Regions from separate parts of the Leptolyngbya sp. GGD genome, predicted to be linked through region 1. Evidence: riboswitches for the same ligand, from Rfam matches in the RefSeq annotation. Region 1 holds a riboswitch; the other holds the start of a gene.

Region 1 (11,324 bases):
GTAGTAGCTACGAACTTGTTCGATGCTAAACTTTTCGACATCTGCTTTTGTACCGCCCACAGGCAGTCCATAAGGAGAATTTGGGAGAGCAGCCCGCATCACCGCTCGACTTAATCGATAGTTCGGGCTATTCTCGTTACCTTGCAATTCTGAAATGACCACTCGCTTTTCACTGGTCAGCGAATCTGCGGTGATCAAAGCATTCTGCATCCGATCCGCTTCGAGCACTAGCAGCGATCGCAATTTGTCCCGCTCAACGGTTCCGAAATATGCAGTCTGATCGTAGCTCGTAAACGCATTCGATTGACTGCCCAAGGCATTGAACAGGCGACCGAATTGAATCGGTCGATCGCTCGTTCCTTTAAACATCAAATGTTCTAATTGATGTGCAATCCCATTTACACCTGTTGCTTCATCTCGTGAGCCAATGCGATACCAAACTTGCACGGTTACCACTGGAGCCGTCGGAACTTCTTTCGTCAACACGGTCAAGCCATTGTCGAGGACTGTCTTACGAACTTCATCGGTCGTCGTCATGGCAACGATCGCAGGAGAACTCGCCCACGCCTCTAATTTGCCAAAGTAGACTGAATTAGAAAGCAGAACGATGCCGAGGCAAAGTGTAAACAGCCCACTAAAAAGGCGATGATGTCGAAAGAATTTCAGAAAAGACATAAGTTAATGAGTAAAGCGCCGACAGAAAAAATTCGGCTTGAGAAATTTAGACCTGATCTGACCAGGTAAGTTCCACTTACTTTAGCGTGTCTTTATTTAGATCGACTGATGCAATTTGTGAATGGCGATCGTGTTCTGGCTTACATTTGGGAGATACATAGTTTAGGGTAGGATGAAATGATGTCTACCAAACTTATTTCTGGAGTGCCGCATGTCTATGACTTGACGGCTCCGACTTCCCATCCCGAAACGCTAGTTTTTATTCACGGCTGGATGCTCAGCCGAAATTATTGGCAACCCTTGATTGATCAACTGTCAGTCGATTATCAATGTCTGTCTTATGATTTGCGGGGTTTCGGTGAGTCTCAGCCTGGTCGAGATCGCGTCATCTTGCCAGAGGCTCAATCGTCTGGAAACCTGGCTGTTGCAGTACAGGCGAGGGTGACCCAATACAGCCTTTTATCGTATGCCAGAGATCTGGGCATGTTGCTCAGAGAGCTGCAGATTTCCAAGGCATGGCTGATCGGGCATTCGTTAGGAGGATGTGTGGCACTGTGGGCAGCGGATCAAATGCCGGAACAGGTTCAAGGCGTGATTTGCTTGAATTCAGGGGGCGGAATTTATTTGAAAGAAGCCTTTGAGCGGTTTCGATCCGCCGGGCAGCAAATGGTCAAATTTCGTCCAAAATGGTTGCCACAGTTACCGGGATTAGATTTAGTATTCACGCGCGCAAATGTGGTGCAGGCGATTGATCGATCGTGGGGTCGCCAGCGGTTGATTGATTTTGTCAAGGCTGATCCAGACGCTGCTGTTGGCACGTTGCTCGATTCGACGACAGAAGCCGAGGTGCATCGATTGCCGCAAGTTGTAGCACGCTTATCACAGCCTGTCTATTTTGTGGCAGGGACGAAGGATACGGTGATGGAGCCGAAATATGTTCGTCATCTTGCTAGTTTTCATCCGCGATTTGGCAGCGATGCGGACAATGTGCTAGAGATTGCCGATTGTGGACATTTATCGATGTTGGAAAAAACGGATGTTGTCGAGGCTCATATTCGTCGTATTTTGCGATCGTAAGTTCAACCAAGCAGAAATAGTTCTCAACTGTCTGCTCAAGGCTCAGATTCTCGCAAGCTAGGCGAAATGGGCAACGTTTATTCTTTGATCAAAGTGATAGTAGCTGCGATTCTTGTGATATATTGCTCCGCGGTGGGAGTGATTTTGTTACGAAGAATTTAAGTAAAAGCTACGTGAGCAAGATGCAAAGATCCGAAGAAAAAGCCCTGACTCGAATTCAAAAAGTAATCAAAAACACTGCTTTAGCTGTCAGTATTAGTCTGGGAGTCTGGAGCCAGTCTGAAGTTGCCACTGCCCAAACTTCGTTGTCCGATGCACCATTAAATTTTGCGGTGCGATCAACTTCTAGATTCTGCCGAAGCAATTTAGAATCTGCGATCGACGCTATTGTGAAAAATCCAAGATTTCGCAATGCTCGCTGGGGCATTCTGATTAAGCCGATCGAAACGCCTGCAATTCTCTACCAGTACAATCCGAATAGTTCACTCATTCCCGCCTCGAATGTCAAACTGCTGACGACCGCTGCCGCGCTGAAAATCGCTAGCACCAACAATCCTCAAACGATACCGTCTTTTAGTAACTGGGTGACTGAGGTCAATCGCTATAGCGATAACAATCGAGCGGATGCGCTGCGCCGTCGTATTGGAGGACAAGCTGCCATCAGAAATGCATTAGAACTGCTAGGAGTGAATGCCCAGAGCTATGCGCAAGTTGATGGTTCGGGACTCTCTCGCAATAATCGGGCAACGCCATCTGCTCTCGTTGCTCTCTTGGAAGGGATGTTTACGAATGATTCAAGTGGACTATTTTATCGATCTTTAGCCGTTGCCGGAGTGAATGGAACACTCCAAAATCGCTTTCGCAATACTCCTGTTCAAGGTCAATTTCATGGCAAGACTGGAACCTTGCGGGGAGTCAGGGCATTGTCTGGATATTTAGACAACCCGAACTATGGCACGATCGCGCTGAGTATTGTGGTCAATCAACCTGGGCAGTCAGGACAAGTCCTCGTCCAAGCAATCGACCAAATCGTGCTGAAAACGGCTCAAGTCGATCGCTGTGATTAGCCTGCGAATTCCGTGCTGAGGTGTATTGTGTGAGATCCTATTGATCAGGTGCTCGCACAAACTTCTCTCAAACTATGCCGCATACGATCGCTAAAATCTTGAAATTCTCCTTGATTGTTCTCCTCATTGCTGGAATGATTTGGGGAATCAATCAAATTGGTGTCGATCAACTCCGAACAGAAGTTCAACGCTTTGGCGTATGGAGTCCGATTGTTTTACTCGGACTGCGATTTGTCAGTATCGTGATTCCGATTCTTCCAGGGACGTTGTATGCGCTGCTCGCTGGCGGTCTATTTGGCTTTGGAGTGGGGTTAGCGACGATCGTTGTCGCCGATCTCCTTGCTTGTGTGCTGAATTTTTACCTAGCACGTCGCTATGGTCGATCTCTTGTCCAAAAGCTGGTGGGCGCAAAATTTATGGAGCGCGTCGATCGGTTTAGCCAAAAGCATCTAGAGAAGAATTTCTTCTTAGCTACGGGCTTTATGATGGGCGGTGGTTTTGATTTTGTCGCATATGGGATTGGCTTAACTCAGATGCGATGGAAAAAATTCCTAGCATCTTTGGGGCTGAGCTTGATTGTTGCCAAGCCTCCAATAGTTGCTTTGGGTGCAGGATTATTTGATGGCGGTCAAGCAGTAATCGGCATCGCAGTTATCAGTTGCTTTGCACTCGCGGTCGTCACTGCACTTTTGAATCGGCAAGCAGACAGTTCATCGGCAGAATAAAGACGTTGAATGATGAACATGGTGAAAAATCGAATATCTCAATCTTTGACGAATCAACAAGTTGAAGCACTACTATCAGACTCTAACTATAACCAGAATGTGGAACTCAGTGAGCGTTATGGTGGCGAAGTTTATCAATTGCAAGATAAACGAATTTTAGCAATTACAAATGGAGTATGCCGTAGTCGAATCTACCCTTCAATTGACATTTTTACTACTTCTCTAATCGATTTAGAAAGTGAGTGGCAAGGTGATGAAAAAAAGCCAGCCTTTCTGCCCCTTAAGAAGGCTCGTAAACTTCTAGAACGCAACTCAGGATGGAGCCAGAATCAAGATTTAGAAGAGCAGGCTAGAATAAAATTCTCTGAAATTTATGAACATGATGATGGGCAAATTCTTACATTTCCTAGTGCACAAATTCTTAAGCAACCGTTCTCCAAACTGAAGGGAGCACTGCTGTATTCCTCTTTAGAATGCTACCAAGCACAGTACGAATTCCGGTCTAAACATATGCTTGCAGGTCTACTGCCACAGCAAAACAAATTCATTGAAGCTATTCCTAAACTTTGTACTAAACTCGGCACTCAGCTAGCAATTCCAGAGCAATATCTCGATAAGAGCGAAGCAAGTCTTAAGCACGTTGAATGGGCAATCAAACGGCATGGTAAGCGGAATTGCTTAAACTCTGAAGTTTTTCCATCTCTTCTTGCGTACATTGGAGAAGTTATCTGTCATGAAACCCATATAAGTTGGAAAATGAACCTACGAGAGGGGGAAATCTGGGAACCCTGGCTAGTTGCTTCTGATGGTTGTAAGTATGAGTTTTTTGTGGATTTGTACAAACAATTAGACAGTGAAGCTCTGCAAATCCGCACAACTGTAGAATGTCTTATTGATGCAATTAGAAGCAATAGTCGTTTTGACAACTTAGACTACCCATCTGATGATTACCAATTTCTTGATGGTGATGACGATGATTTAGGCATTGGTCTAGATTAACGATAAGAAAAGAACTCCAGGCTTGATTAAAACTTGGAGTTCTGTAGCTGCTCGAAACTTTAAAGATTCAGGTCAGGAGAATAGGGTGAAGATCTGAAATGATAGTTGCTACTCCCCACTCCCCACCCCGCAACATGAATGCGATCGACGATTACTCATCCGACTCAAAATGCGAGTCCAAGAAATTCAACGCATGATTCCGCAGTTCATAGTAAGCAGGAGAATTGCGAATCTTCGCTCGATCGCGGGGATGCTCAAACGGGACTTCTAGAATCTCTCCGATCGTAGCTTCAGGCCCATTCGTCATCAGCACAATGCGATCGCTCATATAAATCGCCTCATCGACATCATGCGTAATCATCATCACCGCTTGCCGATGCTGCTCCCAAATTTCTAGTACCTGTCGCTGTAATTTACTCTTCGTCAACGCATCCAAGGCTCCAAACGGCTCATCCATCAGCAGCATTTTTGGGCGGATTGCTAAAGCTCTCGCAATCCCGACTCGCTGCTTCATGCCGCCTGAAATCTCATCCGGATACTTATCCGCCGCAGCATTGAGATTCACCATGGCAATGTGTTCATTGACAACCTGTTTTTTCTCAGCCGCAGACAAGCCTCGCGACACTTCATCGACAGCTAAGCGAATGTTCTGTCGAACGGTTAACCAAGGCAGCAATGAATAGTTCTGAAACACCATCATTCTTTCTGCTCCGGGTTTGCGAATTTCTCGCCCTTCGAGTAAGACGGAACCTGAAGTCGATCGCTCTAGTCCCGCCACAATTTTTAGCAACGTAGACTTCCCACAGCCCGAATGCCCAATAATCGAGATATATTCGCGCTCCCCGATCGTTAAATTGACATCTTTGAGAATCACAGTTTCGCGATCGCCGTTTTTATACGATTTAGAAAGCTGCTGAATTTCAAGAAATGCTGGTGCATATGACATCCCAAACTCAGGCTTTGGCGCATTGAGCATGTTGAATTTTGTCATGAAGAACTCCTTCTAAAATACTCGTTAACTACGAAAAATAAACCTAGGAAAAATAGACTTTTGTAGCTTGACTCGCCCGAATCTCGAAACTGTTGAGATACCCGACTGGATCGCTTGGGTCAAACGCTTTCTTGTCGATAAATGCTGCTGATGGCTCAACTTTGTAATCTTCAGTTGGACAGGCAATTCCCAACTCTGCTGCGACTTCGCGATAAATATCGGTGCGCCAAGATTTTGCTGCAATCTGATCCGCATCTTTCGGAATTTCTTTGATTTGTCCCCATCTCGCTGCTTGGGTCATCAGCCATAAACTGCGCGATTGCCACATAAAAGTAGAATGCTCATCTTTGGCGTGAGGCACATCTTTCGGCATGTCGAAGAACATGGTTGTCGAATCTGATTTCACGGTTCGATTTTTGCCATCAAATCCGCCGTAGTTGTAGTCTCCGACGATCGCTGGTCGAGTAAATTTCACATTTGCTCCGGTATACGATCGCGCTGAAATAATCTGAGCGACTTCTTCTCGATTTTGATCACAGTAGCGACAGGCTTCGATCATCGCTTTGAGTAATGCCCGATAAGTTTTGGGATTCTCATCAATAAAAGATTGCATGACCGCAAGTAAGCGATCGGGATGTCCATTCCAGATCTCTCGTCCTTGAGCAAAAGTAAACCCGATGCCTTCATTCCCTGAAATTGCCCGTGTATTCCAGGGTTCAGCGACCATGTAACCTTGCATTGCGCCAATCCGCACATTCGTCACCATCTGGGGCGGGGGCACAATAATCACTCGAAACTCTTTGAGTGGATTGACTCCTGCTGCTGCAGCAACGTAGCGCACAAAGTACTCGTAGATTGAAGAACTGAGGACGACTGCCCAGACTCGTTGCTCTGAAGGTAAGTTATCAAAGTACTGTCGAAAGTCTTGCCCAAATGTGTCTAAGTTGCCGTTGTATGCTGACCAAGGACGCAATCCTGACTCCCACATTGCGCGATTCATCGTCATCGCATTTCCGTGATGATGAATGGTCATGCCAGCACACATCGGAGCATGGCGCGCGCCTTCTGCTCCAACTCGCGCATTTGTAACTGCTCCGGCAACGACGGGAGCCGCATCTAAGCGACCGAAGATTAAGCCATCTCGTGAGGTCGCCCAACTGGCTTCACGGCTCAATTGTACATTCAAGCCATATTTGCGAAAAAAACCTTTTTCCCAAGCGATCGCAAATGGCGCACAGTCATTGACCGGAACATAGCCGATCGTCAAATTCGGTTTCTCTAACTCGCTCGATTGAATCACAGGAGTAACTGACATTGCAGCCTCAGAGAGTCCTTGGGGTGCACGACTGGCATTGATCGCACATGAAGGCAGTGAAGCTGCCACAGTCGAGGTTCCCGCGCCGATTAAAAATGCTCGTCTTGTCCAATTTCTCATGCTCTACTCTCTGCATTCGGAGGATGTTCAGTTGAATGTCGGGTTCGGTTTAAGGGTGCTACAGTAACTTCGGCTTTAGCGTCTAAAGCTCCTAGAATCAGGGACTTTAAGTTTTGAAACCTCTAAATTTTCAAGATCTGCTAAGCCTACAAATTGCTATCAATCGTTCCTGATAGCACGCAATTCTCTAGAGGGTTTCTCGAAGCTAAACCGATCGCCGACGATGTGTTACTAGAGCTTCAAGCTGGGCTAATCCAAAATCTAATAGCAATCCTGTTAAGCCAATGACAAACACGGCTAAAAACACAGAGCTAAGATTCAATCGACTCCATTCATCCCACACAAAGAATCCGATTCCCACTCCGCCAGTTAGCATTTCGACTGCCACAATCACCAGCCAAGCAATTCCCAGGCTAATTCTCAAACCTGTAAAAATGTACGGCAAGCTAGCAGGGAGCACAATCTTCAGAATCCGCCGCCACTGCGGCATTTCCAACACTCGCGACACATCAATATAATCTTTTGGGACACTCGATACGCCCAACGCAGTGTTGATAATCGTTGCCCAAAGTGAAGTAATGAAGATCACGAAAATTGCTGAAGGATCAGCCAGATTGAAAATAGAAAGCGCGATCGGTAACCACGCCAGCGGTGAAACAGGCTTAAAAATCTGAATGACTGGATTAAGCGCCATCATGGCTTTTTCAGACATGCCAATCAAAAAGCCGACTGGAATCGCAACCAATGCCCCCAAGGTAAATCCAATCAATACTCGTCGCAAACTCGCAAGTAAGAGCCATCCTAATCCCAAATCTCCGGGACCTCGACGATAAAACGGATGCAGAATGTAATCCAAATTCGCAACCAATGCTTCAGGAGGCGTTGGAATCAATTCAGGTTTGGCAAGTGCGATCGCCCACCACAGCACAATCACACCCAAAAAGCCCAGAATCGGTAAAAAGACACGATCGCGACTAATAACTGGACGAACCCGCCGCCCCATCGCTTGAGAAACAACAGCAAACATTGCTGCCAAATTGATTTGCAGGATCATAAGTTTAGATTCTCCAGAGCCAAACTCTCGAATGCTGACGAAGTTAGCTGACGGGCGAGGGCTGCGAGATGCCCCCCATTGGGTTACTTAGAAATAACTAAGCTCACAACAGTAAGCCCCGAATAAACTGGTTCCTCCGCTTCAGAGATTACTCTCTGAATTAAGCTGACCGACTCGAATAGGAGATACTTTACCATCGAAGTATCAAAATGAACAATCTTTCTTTAGAAGTATTTCATGATCCTCTCACAACAGAATGCATAAAAATTCTCAATCGATTGGATAGTTTATCGATCGAACACTATGCCCGTCTCCGATCTCTAGAACTAAATCTGCCTGCTTTAGCAGGGGCGGAATGAATAATTCAGGGTGTAAGGCTTGCCAAAAGTACTCGACAAATTCATCGATTTCAGCATCACTCATTCCAGCTTTACCTTGAGCAATCATTTTATGCTCAGCTTCTTTCCGCCATTGTTTGCTCAGTTGATACTCTGGAACATAGAGAATCACGAAGCGATCGAGTAATTCCCACAACGGTACATAGCTCTGTAATTGCTGATTCATGGCTTGTGCGAATTGCTGATCTGCAACAATCTCGAACTCAGAAACAATCGGGCGTACTCCCACAAACCATCCCTCAAAGAGAATAATATCTGCCTGTGTAATGAGTTCTGGCTCACTGCGATCGCCTTCGCCTCCATGAGCCGATTTATCAAATCTGGGCAGTGCGATCGGAAACTCTCCCCGCTGAAACTGCTGTAAAACCTCAATGCCTAATTGCACATCATGCGTTCCAGGTGGTCCTCGACGAATCATTCGCGGATCACGAGTTCGCAACCGAACTCGATCGACATACGGCAAATACAAATCATCAAGTGACCAACTCACAGTCGAGTAGCCGAGCTTGTTGAGAAGCAGCGCAAGGACTTTAGTTAAGGTGGTTTTTCCAGTTCCTTGCCCACCTAGAAAAGCCTGAATGAGAACACGAGATTGAGCGTTGCGCCAATGTGCAATCTGGAAGGCTAAAGGTAGCCAGACCTTCTCAATGGTGTCAGGGTCTCGCACAATTTCGAGTTCGTTGCAGAGTTCTACGATCGCAGCTTCGTGGATTTTAAGAAACTCGGATCGATTCCTTTCAGACTCATAATCAATATCCATAGAATCAAGTCTTTATCCGTCGCAATTCTATTATTGAATCAAAAAAACCGGGAGAATCTATCCCCCGGTCTATAACCCCTGAAATCAAACCCTAGCTCGTGCAGCGATTATTTAGCAGCAGCTTTTTGTACTTCGCTCTTTCTCGCCTTGAACTGAGTTGCCAGATTTTCCAGTTCAGAACTGCTGAAGTTATCGCGCAATGCTGCAAAGAACGTGCTTTCTTCTTGACGAACGTGATCCATGATCTCATCCATCAACTTGTTCAATGCAGACATGAACTGATCCGACATCATGTCCATTTTTTCCATCGCTTCAAGTGCGGGGAACCAGGAATTTTGCTCATCGTAAAGTTCTTGCAAGTCGCTTTCAGCATACTTACCTCGAACTGCGGGATAAGCAATTTCGTTTTCAGCGATCGCATGAGCGCGTAAGTCACTCGCCAACTGAGTGAAGAACTCTTTGCGCTTCATTTGATCTTGCGTTCCTTTGATTTCAGCAAACAGAACATTCACTTTTTGGTGATCCATCCGAATCACATCTTGAATGTTCATATCAGACTTGCCACTCGCTTGCGTGACAACACTACCTGCTACACCAGACAGTGCCGCAACCGCATCTTGAACCCGGCTCCACAGTCCTTGGTCTGCATCCATTCCGGTCAATTCCCGCACGCCCAACGTTTCGAGAACGCCTTTGAGTTGCTCTTGGTGAGCACGGTTTTCAAAGTTGACAGTATTTAGTGGAGTAATCGCCGCTTCGATATCTGCACCCACGCGCTGAGCAGCTTTGTGAATCGTGATTCCGGTCATCACTTGTTGATGTTTCATCAATTCATGTTGAAACACCTTTTCATACATGGTCAATTCGGAACCAGACATCATCTGATCCATCTTGCTGACGAATTCGCTAATCGTCTGCTTCGGTTCAGATGGCACACCATATTGAACAATCACAGTGTCTAAGATTCCCAGGTTCTTCTGGTCATCTTTCAGCATCTCTTGAAAGCGCTTGGCAATCTCAGAATCCGTCGTTGCTGAAATAAATTTCTGTTCATTAGAGATGATTAATTCTTGAACAGCTTTCATATCCGCAAGCTTCATCGCGATCGCTTTGCGTTTCGTGTCGTCTACTGTTGTAACCATAATGAGTGTTCTCCAAATTTGCTCTTATTGAGATTTCGGTATTCGTTCCAGCTTTGAGCTTCGCACAGGCATCTAGAAACAACATCATTCCCGTGGTTGACTAAAATGTTGGGTAAATCACCTTCGGGATCAGACTCTAGATACACGTAGAATCTAAAATTTCGTCTTTAGATAGTTGCCTTTTGCTCAGTTGTGCTAGACGCTTTTGAATAAGAATAAAAAATGGGATGCTTAGGCGAATCGTGCCGCTAGGACTGTTCGCACATCACGTGAGAGAAATGCTAGGAGCAAGTATCGATGTCTACTTATGATGTGGTCATAATTGGTGCAGGTCACAATGGATTAGTCTGTGCTGCCTACCTACTCAAAGCTGGGTACAAAGTGCTTTTGCTAGAAAAGCGATCGGTTCCAGGTGGAGCCGCGACAACCGAAGAACTTCTACCCGAAGAAGCGCCTGGATTTCGATTTAATCGATGTGCGATCGATCATGAATTTATCCATCTTGGTCCAGTAGTCGAAGAACTGGAGCTAGAAAAATATGGGTTGAAGTATCTTTACTGTGATCCGGTTGTCTTCTGTCCGCACCCGGATGGCACTTACTTTCTGGCACATCAGTCTGTTGAAGAAACTTGTGCTGGAATTGCTCAATATAGTGAGCGAGATGCGAGAAAGTATGCAGAGTTTGTGGATCTGTGGCAGCGGACGATCAACGCCATGATTCCGATGTTTAATGCACCTCCTAAGTCAATTATTGATATTGCTGGAAACTATGATCTCAAGAAGATCAAAGACTTTCTCTCAGTAGTTGGTTCGACTAACAAAGCGCTCGATTTTGTGCGAACGATGCTTTCGAGTGCTGAGGATATTTTGCATGAGTACTTCGATACGGAAACAGTCAAAGCACCTCTAGCTCGATTAGCAGCAGAAATGAGTGTGCCGCCTTCACAGAAGAATTTAGCGATCGGAGCAATGATGATGGCAATGCGACATCATCCAGGAAT
Region 2 (11,324 bases), on a different contig from region 1:
AACGATTCGGGGACAATGCCGTTCTCGATCAGGTCGATTTAACCGTTTATCGTGGAGAAGCCCTTGCAATCATCGGACCCTCCGGCACTGGAAAATCTACAGTTCTACGAATTATGGCAGGACTGCTTGCCCCTGATTCGGGAGAGGTCTATATCGGCGGTAAACGGCGGAAAGGACTGATCGAAGATGCGGCTGATCCACTACACATCAGTATGGTGTTTCAACAAGCAGCGCTATTTGACTCGCTGAATGTTGAGGAAAATGTTGGATTTTTGCTGTATCAACATTCCCGGCTGCCTCGCCAAAGAATTCGCCAACTCGTTGAAGAACGCTTAGAAATGGTTGGATTATCCGGCATCAGTCAACGATTTCCCGCTGAGCTTTCGGGTGGGATGAGAAAACGAGTCAGTTTTGCGCGGGCAATCATGGCAAATCCTGATAATCCTAACGATACACCAGACGTACTGCTGTATGATGAGCCGACCGCTGGACTCGATCCGATCGCATCAACAGTGATTGAAGATTTAGTACGATCGCTACAATGTCCGAAGCGGGGATGTCAAAGTTATGTGATGGTGACGCACCAAGAGAGTACAATTCGGCGCACCGCCGATCGAGTTTTATTTCTCCATCGCGGGCAGGTGCAATGGGAAGGCAAAGTCCATGAAATCGACACAACCGATGAGCCATTGATTCGGCAGTTCTTTAGTGGCAGTGTAGAAGGACCAATTCAGGTATTAGGGTAGAGGGGTTATGCGATCGCGAACGGTTCGAGAAGGATCAGTAGGCTTAATGATTTTGGCAGGCGTGGGACTGTTTGGCGGTCTAGTGCTCTGGCTGAAGGGACTGAATCCTGCTAATCGAAGTTTTACCGTAGTAGCAGAATTCGAGACAATCAACGGCGTTCAGGTCGGGAGTCCAGTCCGTTACCGAGGAGTCAATGTCGGGAGAATCTCTAACATTGCAGCTGGCGCAAATGGAGTCGAAGTGAAGCTAGAAATTGCACCAGCGGATTTAGTGATTCCCAGAGACTCAACGTTGAGTGTGAATCAAACCGGGCTACTCGGGGAGACTGTTTTAGACATTTCGCCACTCAAAGATCTCGTAGCGACTGCTGAACCAGGTAAACCCTTGGATCGAGATTGCAATCGAGATTTAATTCTGTGTGAAAACTCTCGCATTCAAGGAGTGATGGGAATTAGCACTGACGAACTCATTCGAGCGACGATCAAATTTGCAGATGTGTATAGCAATCCGCAATTTACAGGCAACATCAATGCTCTGACCAAAAATAGTAGTGTTGCAGCAGCGGAAATTGCTCAACTGAGCCGCGAAGTGACGGGCTTAGTTAAGTCTGCACGTCAAGAAGTTGGCACATTTTCAGCAACTGCCAGATCCATTAGTAATACAGCCGATCGAGCAACTTTAACCATTACTCAAATTAATGATCTGATTGCCGCGAATCGATCGACCCTCGTTTCCACCTTAGACAATCTCAGTGCAACGAGTAGTGAGCTTCGCACGAGCGTCGTTCGGCTCAGCCCGATTTTGAACCGAGTTGAAAGCAGTCAGCTCATCAACAACTTAGAAACACTGTCTGCGAATGCCGTGCAAACCTCTGCAAACTTGCGGGATATCTCCGTGACCTTAAACAACCCTGCAAATATCACAATGCTTCAACAAACATTAGATTCAGCACGGGCAACCTTTGAAAACACTCAGAAAATCACCTCTGACTTAGATGAACTGACCGGTGATCCGCAGTTAAGAGACAATCTGAAGCGCCTGATCAATGGTTTAAGTGGTCTAGTTTCTTCAACGCAGCAATTGCAACAGCAGGCTGACATCGCTCAAATTTTGGCAGCGCCTAAACCCATCGCATACCCAACTCCGACTCCTTCTCCCTAAGAATCTCCTGTCTCGATCGGATGGTTTAGCACGTACTCCCGCCACAGCGTAGAAAGTTCCTCGGCTTGGGGTCGAGCTGAGGAGGAAAGCTGATACATTCGGCGTGGACGACCTCGCTTTTCTGGCTTTTTCCAATAACTACTGACGAGTCCTTCTTTCTCTAGAAACCGCAGCGAACTTTGCAAAATTGTGTCAGAGAGTCGATAGCCCGGATAGTTCTGTTTTAAAGACTGAACAAACTCAGTCCCATAAGAGTCGCTTTCAACCAAGATCGACAACAGGTAACAAACCGTCAATTGCTGATTGAGGAAAATCACCTGCGGCGTTTGGAAGAATCGGTAAATGTCTTGCAGGGTGAAGGGGCGTTGAGCATCCATCGTTTGAATGTCCATGATTTGGAGAGCTACCGTCGAATAGAGTTACACTGGGCTAGGCATTATCATTGCCAATTGCGGAAAATTTCGGAGAAAGCAAGACAATCCCAATTTGTCTGAGTGATAGCCTTGGAGTTTGGAGTTCAATTGCCAATCTGGTCGATGGTCAAAGCAGATAGATTGTGATCTCATCCTCATTCCTGACACATTTCGATCGCTGACTGCAATCGAACCTACAGCCTCAGACTTTTTCCGGCTAGAAGAATATTAAGTGCAGTAAGGTTGGTCAGATGATCAAAAACGCTCTGGAAAGCGTCTCTAATTTTGTAGTATGTGATACAAAATAGCTGCACTTATCCTAGCAGACGAACGGGAGTATTCCTCTGCTCAATGATCAGAATGATCTTTTACTCAACCCAGACATTTCTTAGAACAATTTCCATGAAGCATCAGCTTTAACATTTCTACTAAAAGGTTGTTATCAATCCCCCAATCGGGTGAGAGCGTTTAGATTTTAGCAGAATATTTTTGCAATCAGCCTAATCATTCTCATCGATTTAATACAGGATTCATGAGGCGGACTCGGAAATTGTGCAACCGTAAGTTTTGACCTGTCACGCAGCTATCGCCGTTAAGAGAAGAACAACCCGAGAAATTATCTTGATCATCGAACCCTTTCTTCAGTCTTTAGAGAGATGAAGCGATCCCTGATATGCTATACGCAGCGATTCACGGAGAAGGAAATGTCAATCGTTGTCGATTTAGAAATGTCAGACACAGAGTACTTAGAGTTACTGACTCAAGGACGCAATCCGGTGTGTGAGCAAATTTATACTCAGCAACTAAGCAGCTATGGCTTTAGTTTGACCGAAGCCAAACAGCTTGCACCTTTGTTTGAAAAAGCAGATTGTTCGATCGCTGAAAAAATTGCCGTCAATTGCGCCCTCAAACAAGTGTGGAACCACCTGATCAAACTGGCGTAAAACCCGCCACCCTCGCTGAATTTAGCCTTGCCATAATAGAGAAGTAGCAAGCATGAATCAGCATGGTAGCGAGTCCCGTTTTAGCCCGCGAATCGAAGCTTTGGATGCCTGATCGAGTTCTCTTTACACCCGCTGCATTAGATGAACCGTGGGGACAACAGATTTTAGAGCGAGTTCAAAGCTTAGATTTACCGATTGAAGAACTTCCCAAAAACCGTTTGACTGGCTTGCGTGGAGAAGATGATCGTGAGACTTACAGCATTGCGAAACGAACGTTAGCGATCGTCACCGCTCCTCAAAGTCAACTCAAGCTCAGTCCGATCCCGCCTTCTGCCGATTGGCAGTTTCATCTTGCAGAAGGCTGCCCTGCGCATTGCCAGTATTGTTATCTCGCTGGCAGTTTATCAGGGCCACCTGTGATTCGAGTGTATGCAAATCTACCTCAGATTTTGGATAACTTAGCTCGATACGAGCATCCTAATCGTGAGACGAGCTATGAAGTGAGTTGCTACACTGATCCGCTGGGGATTGAGCATCTCACGGGCAGCTTAGCCGAGTGTATTCGTTACTTCGGTACACGCCAAGATGGCTATCTGAGATGGGTTTCTAAGTTCAGTCATGTGGAAGGCTTATTAGATCTGCCTCACAATGGACATACGCGCTGTCGAGTCAGCGTGAATGCTGCACCCGTGAGTCAGCGCTTAGAAGGCGGCACAGCTTCTGTCGAGGAGCGCTTGCAAGCCCTGAGACGATTAGGTTTAGAAGGCGGTTATCCTTTAGGCATTGTGATCGCGCCGATTATGCCGATCGATGATTGGCAAGCGCATTACACACAGTTACTCGATCGCATGTCTGAGCTGATTGACTTCGATTGTGATCTGACCTTTGAACTGATTTCTCATCGCTTTACACCTGGCTCGAAGCAAGTCCTCCTAAGTTGGTATCCGAATACGAAGTTAGATCTCGATGAGTCTGCGCGAGTTGTGAAGCGGAATAAATTCGGCGGCATGAAATATGTATACGATGCGAAGACGATGCGCGAATTGCGACAGTTCTTTGAGCGAGAATTAGCACGGCGATTTCCACATGGGAAAATTCTGTACTGGACATAAGCTCAATACGCTAAGCTGATAGCGTAGATCGTGGGTTTTGCTCATGGCTCTTTTACGCTTTGTCTTTATCCTTGCGGTAGCAGGCATTCTGGTTATCTTCACGCTGTCAAATTCAACAGTGCCGATGTCGATCGTATTTCTAGGAGTGCGATCTCCCACGATGCCACTGTCGTTGTGGATTTTAGGTGCGATCGCGCTTGGGATTGCAACGACAATCATCATCAACTTCCTGTTTGGATTAACACGATTTGCAGCGCGTCGATCAGAACGTAAAACGGTTCGGCAATCGACAAAACCCGCAGGCGTTTACACCTACGGTCAACAATCCCCTCCCTCGAAAAGCGAGGATGCGGACGATTGGTTTAGTGATGGGAGTGATGATTGGGGAGAGACACCGCGCAATCGTCCTCGGCAAGAGTTCGAGAAGCGTCAAGAACCGACTACAGAAACACGATCTGGGTCGTCGTACTCCTACACCTATCGCGAACCTACTACACCGCCGGACGTTGTGGATGCAGACTATAAGGTGATCAAACCACCGACTCGAAATTTGGATGAGGAAGAGTTCTAAATGTTAAACGGGGTGAGTGTTTTTCTCATTGGCATGATGGGGGTGGGAAAAACGACGATCGGGCAATTATTAGCACAGCGCTTGAACTACGAATTTCTCGATACGGATATGTTTATCGAGCAAGCCACTGGGCAAAGTGTTTCGACCATTTTTGCTGAATCTGGAGAAAGCATTTTTCGGCAACTCGAAACGGCGACGCTATCTCAGGTTTCTTCACGGTTGAGAAAGGTTGTTGCAACCGGAGGCGGAATTGTTGTCACTCCAGATAATTGGAGCTATTTGAAGCATGGCGTAATTGTTTGGTTAGATTTACCCGTTGAGCAGATCCAAAAGCGTCTGAGTGATGACACGACTCGCCCTTTACTTCAGCAGCAAGACTTAGGAGCACGTTTAAACCAGCTTTTATCTGAACGTCGATCGCGCTATGCTCAAGCCGACATTCATATCTTGATCCAGCCCGATGAAACGCCTGATCAAATTACAGAACGAGTTTTGAGAGCGATCGCGCAAGAATGCGATCGGAAACGTCAAATGGATGAAGCGATTCAACAGTTGAACAAGGAGATGCCCTTCCAAACCAATGCAGATTGAACGCAAAAATTATCCTCATCTCGACAGACCCCTAGGTGCGTATGTGCATACCGTACGCCACGGTGACTTACTGTTTATTTCGGGCTTAACCGCGTTCAATACGCCTGCACAAGACGAAGATCTAATCGCTCAGGCTGAAGTGATTCTCGAACAGATGCAAGGTATTCTTGAAGCAGAAAAGACGAGCTTTCAAGGATTACTCAAAGTCACGATATTCGTTACCGAGCTAGGACAACTGAGTCAGCTTAGAACTGTTTTATTTCGCTACTTTGAACAGCACTTGCCTGCAAGTTCCCTTGTACAAGTCGAGAGCCTTTTTGTGCCAGGGTTGAAAATCGAGGTTGAAGCGATCGCAGCACTCACCGCTGCGTAAAGCAATTCCACCTGTAAATTTTGGGTTGATCATTGATTGCGCTTTCCCGCCCGTGATTGAAAATCACGGTCTAACCGTGCGAAGTCTCTAAAGAGACTACCAGAATATAGCGATTCAGTCCGTTCAGGGACTTTGCACAGTTAGCACGGGGTTTAAAACCCTGTGCGGGAGAGTGAGATCGACAAATCAACCCGAAATTTACAGGTGGAAGCAATTTCCGAGATTCTCCGAAAATTTATCAACCTAACCCCGTAACCCGCTGCAATGTCGGCGTGAAATCTGGATACGAAATCGCTGCCGCCTCTGCCCGATGAATCGTCGTCGTCCCCGCAGCATTCAACGCCGCGATCGCTAAACTCATCGCAATCCGATGATCCGTATAGCTATCCACTTCAGCCCCTTTCAGAGGCGTTCCACCTGTAATTTCCATTCCATCCGGGAGTTCTCGAACCGAAGCTCCCATCTGATTTAGCTGCGTCGCCATCACAGTAATGCGATCGCTCTCTTTCACACGCAACTCTTCCGCATCTTTAACAATCGTGGTTCCCTCGGCAAATGCCGCTGCCACTGCCAGAATTGGAATCTCATCAATCAATCTTGGAATCACATCGCCTGAGATTTCACAAGCTTTCAATGCACTATGCCGCACTCGCAAATCTGCTACAGGTTCGCCTGCAACTTCCCGCTGATTTTCCAAGGTAATATCAGCTCCCATGCGCTCGAGAATTTCTAACACACCCGTTCGGGTTGGATTCACCCCAACATTCTCGATCGTCAAATCTGACCCAGGTACGATCGCCCCTGCAACCAGCCAAAATGCCGCTGAACTAATATCTCCCGGCACAACAACAGTTTGCCCCGTCAATTGGGATTGTCCGGTTACGGTTACACTATTCGTTTCAGGATCAACGGTTAAATCTGCTCCAAATGCGCGCAACATCCGTTCACTATGATCGCGCGACAAGGCTGGCTCGGTGACGGTTGTTTTTCCTTGCGTCATTAATCCAGCAAGTAAAACGCAGGATTTCACTTGAGCCGACGCGATCGGCGAATGGTAATGAATCGGCTTCAAGACCTGCCCTTGAATGGCTAAAGGCGCGAGCGAATTTTGCTTGCGTCCCCAAATCTGTGCGCCCATTTGCTGAAGGGGTTTCACGACACGAGACATCGGACGCGATCGCAATGATCCATCTCCGGTTACGGTAAAAAATCGATCCGGATGCGATGCCAAAATTCCGAGCATTAATCGTAAGGTTGTGCCAGAATTTCCCGCATCTAAAACATCCACAGGCTCGACTAAATTTCCCAGTCCAATTCCCTTGACTCGCACCTCTTCCGTGTTCAACTCCGAGATTTCGGCTCCCATCGCCCGAAAACAACTGGCTGTACTTCTCGGATCTTCTCCTAAAAGCAATCCGTGAATAACGGTTTCGCCTTGAGCCAAAGCGCCCAACATTAACGCCCGATGCGAAATCGATTTATCTCCTGGAACCCGAATTCGACCTTGCAACGCCAGTCCCGCACTCGGGCGCTGAATCACAAGATCGTGGTGAGCATCGGTGACATGAAGCGCGATCGCTTCACTGTACGGGTTCGCAGAAGTCATAACACAATAAAATTACAGACAGCATTCGCTATCATCCGTTAATGCAGCTTTAGCGTCAATCATCCTCAACCTTTAACAACTGCTCATCGATCGCTTTCAATCTGCCTTTCACAACTTCCTCAGACAAAATTCGCTTACGCAACGCATCATTCAAGGCATTTTTTTCCGCTAATAACAACCGTCGCTTCACTGCATCAAACCGAGATGCCTGAAAGGTAAGGACAGTAGATTTCTCCGAGCGACGATTGTAAAAATCTCGCAGCGATCGCTCGGCCGCTGCCACTTTAATTTGATAGCTCGATCGCAATTCCTCATATACTGACTTCGGCAAAACCCCACTTTTGAGCAAGGTGTCGAGTTCATCCTGCGCTGCTTTTGCCGTCATTAACTGCGATTGCAATCCTTCGACCCACTCTTGCACCTCGGAACGATGAGCCAACTTCAATCGTTGAACAATAAACGGCAATCCCACCCCTTGCACAACCAGCGATAACAACACCGACCCAAACACGATCGCAATCAGCGATTCTCGCCCCGGAATACTCGATGGCAAACTTAACACCAAAGCCATCGACAACGAGCCTTTAATATTGCCCAAAAACAGCACGTGTTGCCACTTGATCGGAATGGGTCGATCAAACACTCCTACCAATGCGAGTAGGGGATACACTGCCAACATCCGCCCAATCTGATATGCCAACACAGCCAGCAAGACCGCAGGCAAAATTCGCCCCAACGTATCTAATCGCAGTTCTAATCCGATCAGCAGAAAAATAAACGTATTGACTCCGAAGCCTGCATACTCCCAAAAGCTCAGAACCGTGATTCGACTCGATGCCGAAACCTTCCGCGATCGCTCCAAGTTTCCCAACATCAAACCCGCAATCACGACTGCTACCACACCCGAAACATGCAGAAATTGACCTAATTGAAATGCACTCAGCGCGATCGCCACAGTCAACAAAATACTGCTGAGTGGATCATCTTCGGATTGCAAATACAATTCCACTCCCAAATACCCCAGAACCAAGCCAACCGCGAGTCCGCCAACAATCACGACCACCAACTCGCGAATCCCATCAGTCAGCGCAATGCTACCAGTCGAATTAAATTTCAAAACCAAACTGAACAGCACCAGCGCAATGCCGTCATTAAATAGGCTTTCTCCTTCGACGATCGTGATCAGTTTGGAGGGAACTTCCACCTCTTTAAACACGGCAATCACCGACACTGTGTCCGTAATCGCCAAAATCACTCCAACCAACAGCGCTGGAATCCACTCCAATGCCAAGCCAAATTTTAGTCCGATCGCTGTGATTCCAACCGCGATCAACACGCCTGGACCTGCGAGCAGCAAAATCGGCTTCAGCGTACTTCTTAACCGACTAATATCAGTATTAATCGCTGCCTCAAACAGCAAAATGGGCAGAAACAAATTAATAATCAGCGCTGAATCTAATCCAACTTTTCGAGGCAGAAATTCCGCGATCGCGACTCCTGCTAGCACCAATCCCGTCACATAAGGCACTCTTAACCGTCGCGACAGCAATGCCACAATCGTCGCCACCAACAGCAAAATAATCAGTACCGTCACTAACTGCGCGAACTGACCCTGATCACCCACCGCGATCGCTAATATTTTTCCTGTCATAAGTTCTGAGCTTCTACCCCAACGCCACTAAAAACCATACCTTTCGTTGGGGAACTAAGCTTACTTTTTGAACCAGGCGATCGTCTAAATCTCCGCGATCGCCGATGGTTCACCCTAATCTTCCAACACAGACGGAATTCCCAACACTGGACAGGGGAACTGCACCCCCAATTGCCTCACCAGCGGATGGTCGCCTGTATCACATCCCAAAATCAACAGCGAAGCCTTCTCAGCCTCGACAACTTCCTTCAACTCTTTTGCAACACGCCCAAACCGCAAATGCGTCTTCAGGGAACCGCGCCATTCTTCCGCCATACAGCGCGCATTCCATAAGATGCGATCGGCTTGCTCAAACAGTTCCGCCATCCCAAACTGCGGACTTGCCATCGTTTCTAATTCCGCGATCGCAGTTCGGCTGGTCTGCCACTCATTTCCCGCTTCTTTTTTCGAGCGTTTCGAGGTGCTATTAAAAACCGGAATCCGGTTCATCACGCCATCATCAATCACATACACGACTTGAACCGTCACCTGTTTACCCGTTGCCAAGCGTGTTTGGTGAGCAATCCATAATGTCAGATCCAGCGCCGTCTGACTACTCGGCGAATGAGAATAACCAACGACCAGATTGATTTCTGGCTCCTCGGCATGGCTTGCACCTGCCATCAGCAGCATCTTCTGAACCAAATCAGTCCGTCCAAGCGTGCCTTGGAGCCGTACGAGCATCGAATGAATATTCACGAGTTTGAAACCTCTCCTAACTACACAGGGCTGAGAGGTGGGTGAGGGATTTTTGACGATCGCAGATAGACGATCGAAATTCAGGACACCATAATCGCAGAGAACTGCGTTCTGGAGAATCCTCCCAATGCTGACGGAGTTAGCTGACGGGCTAAGACTGGAAGGTGTCTTTCTCAAACGGGTGTTTGAGATTCGCCCCAAAAATTGGTTCCTCCGTTTTGAATTCAAGCACCCTAAAAAGGGCTTAGATTCAAATTAAGCGACCCACAGATTGACTTCCCTAAAGTGTTGACAAAAGCACCCACAACAAAAAACCAGGTACTCTGGTTTGATCTTGCTGTTGGCTAATTTAATACGGACATGCGAGAAAGAACTGCTACTTATAAGACAAAACGAGGGACGTAAGCGAGTCGGCCTCGGTAGCAGAATCATTGCCATTATAACAACTGGTACTGGAGCGTACCATTTTCCTCACATATTGTATTGTTCTTGACAGCAAATTTCTTCCATTTCCACCTTTAGTATTTTCTAAATGCAGCCGCTTTGTCTTCTCTCACGAGATACAGATTGGTTGCAAATGTCACTCAGTTGTTCGAGAAATTAGAACAGGGAAAATCTTCGGGTGGCGTTAAGGATTGGATTTTCGGTACCGTTAACATTTTTTGATAGAGTCTTGCGGCACGGCTAGAACGCTTAAATTTATCCAGAAGTTCTAAGTAAGCGAAGGGGAGAACGATGACCCAAAATAGACACGCGATCGCAATCACTAAGCCTGATATCCGTTGCTCTTTCTTGGTTAAATCATCTTGATCATGACGGAAAAATTCGAGCCAGCTAATGAAGAGAACTGGCATCACGGCTACGTAAAATAATCCCGAAACCACTAACAAAACTTGCATAAACAACTCTTTCCTCAAACATTGACGTTGCTAGGAATTGAAATCGTAGCGACCCCGTGTTAGTCCCGTAGCTTTCCTCCTCTAGAGATACTATGCAGTTCTGAATATCTGCGTTAGCAAAATCACTGAATGTTGTTCTATAGATTTATGAAAGACATTGTTACACGGCATCGTATCACGTTGTAAATGTTACCCAGCATCACCTGTTACCTACCAGTGATTAAAATCATTGACGCTGAAACAATAAACCCACTCCCAACAGCGCAATCAGGACACCCATGACAGATCGTATGCTAACGCGATCGCCCAAAATCCGAGTTAAGGGTATGACAAATAAGGGACTGGTACTACTCAAGGCTTGTGCGATTCCGGTTGCAGCGAATTTCAGAGACGTTTGCTGAAGTAAAATTCCTAAATAAGTACTCACGAATCCCGTTGTTGCAATCACGACAAACAATCGACGATTTTGTACGGGTTTAACCAGTTCAACCGATTGGCGTTGCAGCAAGATCCAGATG

The links. A riboswitch is a leader RNA that binds a small molecule or an ion and turns the genes downstream of it on or off. The one in region 1 is predicted to bind cyclic di-AMP.
Region 2: it holds a riboswitch for cyclic di-AMP, as region 1 does, so the genes downstream of both, OU814_RS03040 (universal stress protein) here and ntrB (nitrate ABC transporter permease) in region 1, are expected to answer to the same signal.

The regions. Positions count from the first base shown of each region.
Region 1 covers NZ_JAPQKE010000003.1:678,804-690,127, forward strand. The annotation lists gene OU814_RS18185 (M16 family metallopeptidase) at 1-675, opposite strand, end outside; gene OU814_RS18190 (alpha/beta fold hydrolase) at 856-1,752, shown strand; gene OU814_RS18195 (D-alanyl-D-alanine carboxypeptidase) at 1,935-2,819, shown strand; gene OU814_RS18200 (TVP38/TMEM64 family protein) at 2,894-3,544, shown strand; gene OU814_RS18205 (hypothetical protein) at 3,563-4,543, shown strand; gene OU814_RS18210 (ABC transporter ATP-binding protein) at 4,695-5,534, opposite strand; gene OU814_RS18215 (ABC transporter substrate-binding protein) at 5,578-6,969, opposite strand; gene ntrB (nitrate ABC transporter permease) at 7,175-8,023, opposite strand; cyclic di-AMP (ydaO/yuaA leader) riboswitch at 8,041-8,200, opposite strand; gene OU814_RS18225 (glycerate kinase) at 8,294-9,181, opposite strand; gene OU814_RS18230 (hemerythrin domain-containing protein) at 9,289-10,323, opposite strand; gene crtO (beta-carotene ketolase CrtO) at 10,621-11,324, shown strand, end outside.
Region 2 covers NZ_JAPQKE010000001.1:631,891-643,214, forward strand. The annotation lists gene OU814_RS02990 (ABC transporter ATP-binding protein) at 1-746, shown strand, start outside; gene OU814_RS02995 (MlaD family protein) at 754-1,908, shown strand; gene OU814_RS03000 (PadR family transcriptional regulator) at 1,905-2,300, opposite strand; gene OU814_RS03005 (hypothetical protein) at 3,026-3,265, shown strand; gene OU814_RS03010 (spore photoproduct lyase family protein) at 3,328-4,377, shown strand; gene OU814_RS03015 (LapA family protein) at 4,421-4,948, shown strand; gene OU814_RS03020 (shikimate kinase) at 4,949-5,539, shown strand; gene OU814_RS03025 (RidA family protein) at 5,529-5,912, shown strand; gene aroA (3-phosphoshikimate 1-carboxyvinyltransferase) at 6,151-7,518, opposite strand; gene OU814_RS03035 (cation:proton antiporter) at 7,574-9,169, opposite strand; gene OU814_RS03040 (universal stress protein) at 9,284-9,907, opposite strand; cyclic di-AMP (ydaO/yuaA leader) riboswitch at 10,024-10,148, opposite strand; gene OU814_RS03045 (hypothetical protein) at 10,492-10,806, opposite strand; gene OU814_RS03050 (DMT family transporter) at 11,033-11,324, opposite strand, start outside.